2 regions of the Peribacillus sp. CSMR9 genome follow, and region 2 is predicted to be linked to the other one. Evidence: a T-box and tRNA genes for the amino acid it is inferred to sense, from the RefSeq annotation. Region 2 holds a T-box; the other holds one or more tRNA genes.
The links. A T-box is a leader RNA that pairs with one kind of tRNA and senses whether it is charged. The one in region 2 lies ahead of glyQ (glycine--tRNA ligase subunit alpha), so its partner is inferred to be a tRNA-Gly.
Positions count from the first base shown of each region.

Region 1: it encodes a tRNA-Gly, which carries the amino acid that the T-box ahead of glyQ (glycine--tRNA ligase subunit alpha) is inferred to sense. The anticodon was not compared.

Region 1 covers NZ_JAOPHO010000049.1:6,125-10,326, reverse strand. The annotation lists gene queG (tRNA epoxyqueuosine(34) reductase QueG) at 1-431, opposite strand, end outside; gene N9I19_RS18060 (B3/B4 domain-containing protein) at 537-1,205, shown strand; tRNA gene N9I19_RS18055 (tRNA-Gly) at 1,799-1,872, opposite strand; gene N9I19_RS18050 (YbjN domain-containing protein) at 2,058-2,471, opposite strand; gene N9I19_RS18045 (FUSC family protein) at 2,627-4,202, opposite strand, start outside.
Region 2 covers NZ_JAOPHO010000019.1:12,557-16,758, reverse strand. The annotation lists gene glyS (glycine--tRNA ligase subunit beta) at 1-1,743, opposite strand, end outside; gene glyQ (glycine--tRNA ligase subunit alpha) at 1,730-2,626, opposite strand; T-box leader at 2,720-2,896, opposite strand; gene recO (DNA repair protein RecO) at 2,955-3,707, opposite strand; gene N9I19_RS11180 (YqzL family protein) at 3,741-3,884, opposite strand; gene era (GTPase Era) at 3,983-4,202, opposite strand, start outside.

The DNA.
Region 1 (4,202 bases), on a different contig from region 2:
GCCACTGCCCTATCTGACAATTCACCCGTATCTACCATTGACTTCACCACTGCCCCTGGCACTTTATCTTTAATGAAACCCTCAAGTAACTGCAATTTATTACGAAGAACGGTATGATAATCCGTTCCCCAAGAAGCCCGGCAAAAGATCCCTCGCCGCTCACCTTTTGTGCTTTGCGGAGCATCCTTCAATTTTGACGGATAAGCAAGTGCAATCGAAATGATGGATTGCGGTTTTTCGAATATCAATTCAGGCCTGACCCTTTTTTCTATATCGCCTTCTTCAAACCCTGACTGATAATCCAGTTCCTGTTGACGTATCAGGCGAGCTTTCAATTCGGCAAAAGCCGTGGCCGATGTAAAACCGATTTTATCGATGCCGATCTCTTTACTATATAAAATCACTTCTTGCTTGAATGCATTCATATCCATATTAATCACCTACGTTCATTCAGTATTCCGATCGAAGCTTGTATCCATTTCAAACCATTGCTATCTATGATAAACTAATTGCAATCATTTTTGGAGGTGAAACGCTTGGAAATTACCGTATCAGCTAATCTTAGCAGTAAAATCCCTGAATTCAAAGTTGGGATCATTACATATGAAAACATCGAAATAGGTCCCTCCCCGCAAATGGTGAAAGGGAGACTTCAACTATTTCAGGAAGCTCTTTTCTTCGACCTTGAAGAAAAGGAATTGACCGACTTTTCCGGCATTAAAGCGTGGCGGGAGATTTTCAAGGCTACAGGAACAAACCCGTCACGGTATCGCCCCTCCGTGGAAGCCCTTTACAGCCGCGTAAAAAAACAGAATTACTTGACACCCATCCATTCAGCCATCGATTTGAATAACTTCTTCTCGCTGTTATATGAAGTTCCGATCGGCATTTATGATGCGGAAAAATTATCAGGAGACATCTCGATTAAGATTGGCGAGGGGGCAGATGGTTATGACGGTTTGAACGGCCGCTTGAATTCCATGGAAAATATGATTACATCAGCCGATCATGAGGGCGCATTCGGAAGCCCTTACGTTGATTCAGAACGCACGAAAGTCACCGAAGAAACAAAAAAAGCCATCCAAATCATTTATTTACAACCCAATACTCCAATCACAGAAGCACATCAGCTAACAAAATCCTTGATGGACATGTTCCTTGAAATCCACGGTGGTGAAGGGACTTACTCGATTGTAGAAGGCTAATCAAAAATGAACGGAAATAAACCCTTTCCACAATCGGAAGGGGTCTTTTCGTAAACTTTCCAAACCTTTAAAGTAAATTATATTCCCATCGATCCATCCCTTCAGCTTTGGATAATAACTTGATATGCGTCCCGGCCCCCGTATGATTTAATGATTCTGATAACCCCATCCACCTGAGAAGTTAAATAACACCCGTCACCATAAACCTAACCGGTTCACTGTTTTTACTAAAACCCCAGAACTGCTGTTTAGGCATTTATCCAAAAATGAACTTATTTTGTTATCCCCTAATGCTGAATAGCTTTGATTAACGCATTTTTTCGGTATAAAATACATGGCAGCTAATATAAAACTCCGGTTAATTACGGTATGAATGCCATGAAGTTCGTTTTGTCATTTCTCTGATAGAATAAAAATGATAATCAGATTAACCTTCAGCTCATTCAACCCCTTCCCGAATTTCCGCCCCCATAAAATGCAGGTAATTTGGACAATAAAAAAAATCCCACTGTAAACAGTAGAATTCTTGTAATAATATTTAAACGCAAAGCTTCGTTCTCCAGGTAACGAAACCCTACGTTATGAGTATGTATTGGAGCGGGTGAAGGGAATCGAACCCTCATCATCAGCTTGGAAGGCTGAGGTTTTACCACTAAACTACACCCGCATGTCCTTGTAGAACTTTGTCGAATTACCAACAAAATTAATTATATAGTTTAATCTAAAAAAATGCAATAGTTCTTTTAAAAAAATTATTAATTAATGTATTGTAACGTTAATATATTCATTCACTCTAGTAAAGATGTTAAAAAGCCCCCTGTTTCAGAGAACTTTTTCATCCTATATAATGATTTAAGACCAAATGACTTCCATTAACCGCGGATAAACCTGCTGTGCCGTTTCAAGCAGCATGATTAACTTCCTGAACGCAAGATCCGGTACGATATCCCCCTCAATGGAGTATGAATACCGAATGGAAATGGTCCCATTTTCTTCATAAAGCTTGGAGTACCTAAAATTAGCATTATATTCATTCAACAGTGTATGAACATCCTGTTTCTTTTCAGGATTCTTCAACTCGGCGACATTAAAGCAAAATAAGTCCGCCACATTTTCATCTTGATTGAATGCAAATACTAAAAGGACCTTCCACCCGTCCTTTAACTTTTGCTCAGCTCTAAAAAAGGTGGTTCCATCTTCATTCAACTCATTCATATAGATTTTCTCACTAGTTAAAAAATCACGAAATTCAGCAACGTTTGACATGGTTCATCACCTTTCTGTTTGTAAGTACATTTTATAATGAAAACTGGCATTTTTACAGACTTTTCTATAATCCTTCCAATTTCACCCTATTAACAGAGGCATGAAACACTCATTAAATGAATGGGAGTCAAATATGAACTCCCTTAATAGATTAATTAGCCAGTTGTTTCTCCGCAAAACTGAAGTGCTTCTTGAAGGTCCAAAATTTCCTGGCGGACTTTTGAGTATCCTTCAATTTCAGGCACTTCTTTATTAGTATGTGATCGACCTTTATCTGCCGCTATCGCCATGGTTTCGAAAACATACAGCAATTGAGCGAGCTCCCGCTCTGAAAGGACTGGCCGTTCATAGGATTTCAAGCTGGCATTTAGATAATAGCCCAACTGTTCTATCGAAAATATAACGGGCCAAAGAGATTCCAGTCTAGCCTTGTTTTTGAATATCTCACCAAGGGATGCATTGTAAACCGTTAATAGATTCACCATATTTGTTTGCATTTTGTTCCTTCCGCTGCTTTCATCAATTGCAAAGTCATTATCTTTTTCAGAGAACGCCATCAATAATAACTGTCCCTGGCTTCGAATCGTTTTGGCTGTCAAATGATTGAGAAGACTGGATGCCGAACGACTTCCGAGTAACAGCGACCCAATAAGACCTATCATGCTTCCAACGACGATATCTGTTATCCTTACTGTCGCAAAAAAACTGAAATCATAGATTTGAGTTGAATATTCCGCCATGATTAATGCTGAAGGAGTAAAAAACATCGCCGCTAATCCATAATTCCGAACGATGAAAAGCTCTGTAATGAATGTCAAACATAAAATGATCAGAACGATAATGAACTCGTTATGAACGGCTGCTAGAATTAAACTTGCTAGCAGGAGTCCGATGACCGTCCCGAAAGTCCTTTGGACCGCTCGATGGAATGTGGCGATGATGGTCGAACCCGACATAACGGCCGCACAGGATAAGGGAATCCAGTACGAACGGTTAAAATCGGCGGAATATGCGATGATGGCAGCAATGGTAAGGATTGTTCCATATCGAACGGAAGCGCGGAAGACAATTGAATTCTTATCGAACGCCCCAAGAAAAATTGTTTTTAAAGAAGGCTTTGAGATGGTTGCTGCTTGATCGATTTTCTGGACAGGTTCATTCATGATGGCATCTGCATTATAAATCTTCATGAATAACTCTTCCACCTCTTCGGTCATTTGGTCAGGTTGAAGGATCTTTTTTTCATTCTTTGTTTTAGATGCAATGGAACCGGCAAGGGCACGAACGGATTGACCTAATTCTGGCGGCAGTACGATATTTTTATTCAAGGAAATTTCCAGAGCCTCCAAGAATATGGCATTCGCATGTTCATTCAGTAGGAACAACCGCTTTAACTCATCTGGGCTTCGCCTGTTTGAAAACCCGGCTAACAGTGTATCTTCAGCCTGTTTCATCGCCAATACCGTTCCCTGTCTTGCTTTATTGTATTTCTCGGTTCCCATGGAATCAAAGAATGCCCCCAATTCTCTGTACACCTTTTCCACCGCAAGCGATTCTGGTCCATGAGGGTTGAAAAACCACCCTAACATACAGATTATCCAAGATAGTGCCCCACCCATTAAAACGAGGCCCCCACGCAACGGAGCCAGACTTTGATCAACGGGCATACCTGTCGCAAGCGCAAAGCTCAAGACGAAGAATACCGCCGAAGGACCGGTAATCTTTAATGCA
Region 2 (4,202 bases):
TTCTTTAAATCCTGCTTCGTCTTTTTTCGCATCCAAGACGTGTGCACGTTCCACGATGGAGTGGATATAACCGATCTCATTGACCAGAACTGCGTCAATCAAATCGTAACGGATTTGCTGTTCTTGCAGCAGGTGTTTGACACGCGCTTTAAAGAATGTGAACATATCAGATTTAACATCCTCAAGATCACGTTTTAAGATACCTTTTGATTTTAGACCTTTAAGACCTATAACAATAAGCTCCTCTAAAGAGATATTCCATTTCTTCTCCGCTAGAATTTGGACGACACCGCTCGCCTGCCTTCTTAGTGCGTATGGATCCTGGGAACCTGTCGGAATGACGCCAATAGCGAAGAATGAAGACAAAGTATCAATTTTTTCAGCTAAACTAACAACCGCTCCAATGACAGAAGGCGGAACATTGTCATCCGCATGCCTCGGCATATAGTGTTCATTGATAGCTGCAGCCACTTCCTTGGTTTCTCCTTTTAGGAGTGCATATTTCTCACCCATATACCCTTGCAATTCAGGGAATTCATAAACCATATGGCTCACCAAATCGAACTTGGCAATTTCCGCTGCACGAAGGGCCATTTCTTTTTCCGCCTTTAAATTCAAGGCATCCGCAAGGACTCCGGTAACTGCAGTTACCCTGGCAGTTTTCTCGGCCAATGTACCAATTTCTTCATGATAAACGATGCTGTCCAGCTTTTTCAAAGCAGCCGAAATCTCTTTTTTCTGATCTTCTTTATAGAAGAATGCTGCATCCGATAGGCGTGCACGCAATACTTTTTCATTTCCTTTAGAAACCTTATCCAAATGGCGATCATCACCATTACGCACGGTTACAAAGAAAGCAAGTAGCTTGCCGTCCTGATCTTTGACAGGGAAATAACGTTGGTGCTCCTTCATTGAAGTGATCAGGACCTCTGGAGGAAGCTCAAGGAATTCTTCTTCGAAGTGTCCAAATAACACCGTTGGATACTCCACCAAATTATTGACTTCTTCAAGCAGTTCTTCATCGACCGGGATGATCCAGCCCTTTTCCTGCTCAAGCCCTTTAATCTGATCCAGAATAACTTGTCTGCGTTTATCCGGATCCGCAATTACAAATTGTTCTTTTAACGTTTCTTCGTACCGTGCCGGCTGCTCGATGATTGCGCTATCGCCCAAGAAACGATGTCCCTTTGTTTCACGGGCCGTCTCGACACCAGCGATGCTAAATGGCACCACTTCATTTCCGAATAAGGCAATCAGCCATTTAATCGGACGGACGAAGCGGAGCTCTTGATTGGCCCAACGCATGTTTTTCGGGAACGTCATGCCGCTGATGATTTCAGCAAGCTCAGATAAAAGCTGTACAGTCGGCTGTCCTTTTATGAATTTATTCACATGGGCATATTCCACACCCTTGAGTTCTTTAAAATAAATATCCTCTGAAGTCATGCCTTGGCCCCTGACAAATCCCAATGCGGCTTTAGACCAATTGCCTTCGCTGTCCAAAGCTATTTTCTTAGCCGGTCCTTTTGCTTCTTCTTCGATATCCTTTTGTGATTCTTCCACGTCTTTCACCAATATGGCCAAACGTCTTGGTGTGGAAAACGCTTCAACTTCTCCGAATTCAATCGCTTTTTCCGTTAGCCATTTCTGCACTTTATCTGATAGCTGTTTCATGGAAGCTGTCACAAAACGTGCTGGCAGCTCTTCCAATCCAATTTCCAATAACAAATCACGCTTGCTCATTTGTATTCTCCCCTTTCACTTTCAGAATCGGGAAGCCTAATTTTTCCCGCTCTTCATAGAAGGTTTTAGCGACCTTACGCGCTAGGTTACGGCAGCGGGCAATATATCCCGTTCTTTCCGTCACCGAGATGGCACCTTTGGCATCCAAAAGGTTAAACGTATGTGAACATTTCAAAACATAATCATAGGCAGGATGCACAAGCCCTTCTTCCATTTGGCGATGCGCTTCCTTTTCATACATCGTGAAAAGTTGAAACAGCATATCTAGGTCGGATGTTTCAAACGTATATTTTGAATGTTCGTATTCCGGCTGTCCAAATATATCCCGGACCGTGAATCCTTCTGTCCATTCCAGGTCAAATACGTTTTCCTTATCTTGAATGTAAGAGGCGAGACGTTCGATCCCGTATGTAATCTCCACGGAAACCGGCTTACATTCAAGGCCGCCCACTTGTTGGAAATATGTAAATTGCGTGATTTCCATTCCATCAAGCCATACTTCCCAACCGAGACCAGCACACCCTAGTGATGGGTTTTCCCAATTGTCCTCCACAAAACGAATATCATGCTCTAGCGGATTAATCCCTAAAGCGCGCAATGAATCCAAATATAAATCTTGGATATTGTCAGGCGACGGCTTCATGATCACTTGGAACTGATGATGCTGATACAGTCGATTAGGGTTCTCGCCATAACGACCGTCAGCCGGACGGCGGGATGGCTCCACGTAAGCAACACTCCAAGGCTCAGGTCCAATGGCTCTCAGGAACGTGTATGGGCTCATCGTTCCTGCCCCTTTTTCTACATCATAAGCATTCATTAATATGCAGCCTTGTTCAGACCAATGCTTTTGTAACGTTAAAATCATATTTTGAATATTCATCGTACACCTCCAGGTTATTTAAACGGCTCTTTAAAAATTAAGGATCGAACCCTTTCACAGGCAAACAAAAAACTCCCGTCCCTATGCGAAATGCATAGGGACGAGAGTATACCCGCGGTTCCACCCTAATTGCCGTTTATAAAACGGCCTCTTTTCAAAGCAACATGCTCCGGAAACGCCCTTCCCTGTAAATCCATATCCCGGCTTCCACCGTCCCGGGTTCGCTTTTTATGGAGAATGACAGATACTCTTTTCCATCAACGCAATCTTCTTATTTTGATGATTAGAATTTTATACAAACTAGCATGGAATGTCAATAGGTCAGATCTTAAAACATATCTTTCATCGTATCAATCTGTTTTAGGAACTTTTTTGATTTCAAATGGAGACCGGAATATTCCTCATAATAAGCATCTATTATTTTCTGGATTTCCTTTTTCGTTTCAGGCTTGACGGAAATGTTTCCTAGCCTTGATAAATCGAAATAATAAAATATCCTCAGCAATTTGAGGGCTGCAGGTGAAATTTTAAAATGATAGGGATCCTTCCCGAGACAGCGGTGACAAATAAAACCCGCTTCCCGAAGCGAGAAGGCGAATTCCCCTTCCGTTTCGCCACAAACAGCACATTGATTCAGCACTGGGTTAATCCCATTGACGGGCAGCATCTTCATTTCAAAAATGAATTTCAAAACCTCTGCGTCATATTCTTCGTTTATGTAATGCAAGGTTTGCAAAAGCAATTCATACAAATATGGATTCGGTTTTTTATCATCGACGCTTTTATCAAGCAACTCAACAATATAAGAAGCATAAGCAGTCGCAAAAAGGTCCTCCCGTATGTAACGGAGTGAATCGACCATTTCACCTTGCTGAAGACTTCCGAGTCCGGTTGAAGTGGTTACAAGGAAATACCCGGAGCAAAAAAGCTGGGTGACGGCAGCAAGCCTGCTATTAGGTTTACTGGCTCCTCTAGCCATAACACCAATTTTTCCTAGCTCTCGGGTATATATAGTAATGATTTTGTTATTTTCTCCATATGCAGTTCGCCTTATGACAATGCCCTCACATTTTTGGAGCATACCAAGACACCACCCATGTTCGCCAAGACTAACCTATGAAACAGGAAAATCAATTTCTGCTAGCTCATCTTTCAATACCAAGGGTCTTTCCTGTCTTTCGACTTCTATCTCCTTAAACAGCAAATAGGTGTCCACATTACCTGTTTCACTAAATAATTCCCAGGTAAAATCCAACATATAAAGCCCACCTTTCATTTTTAACTAGCAATTGAATATCCGACCATATGATTAGCTTGACCGTTTTCCAAACTTTCATGACTCGTAAATTTTGTTAATTAATACTCGCTCTCATTGAAACCATAATCGCGAAGCTGGCTGGCTTTGTTACGCCAATCCTTCTGTACCTTTACCCAAAGTTCCAAGAAAACTTTCGAGCCCAATAAGTTTTCGATGTCCACCCTGGCACGGCTACCGACTTCTTTAAGCATTTTCCCTTGCTTTCCGATGACGATGCCTTTTTGTGAATCACGCTCGACAACGATCGTTGCCATGACA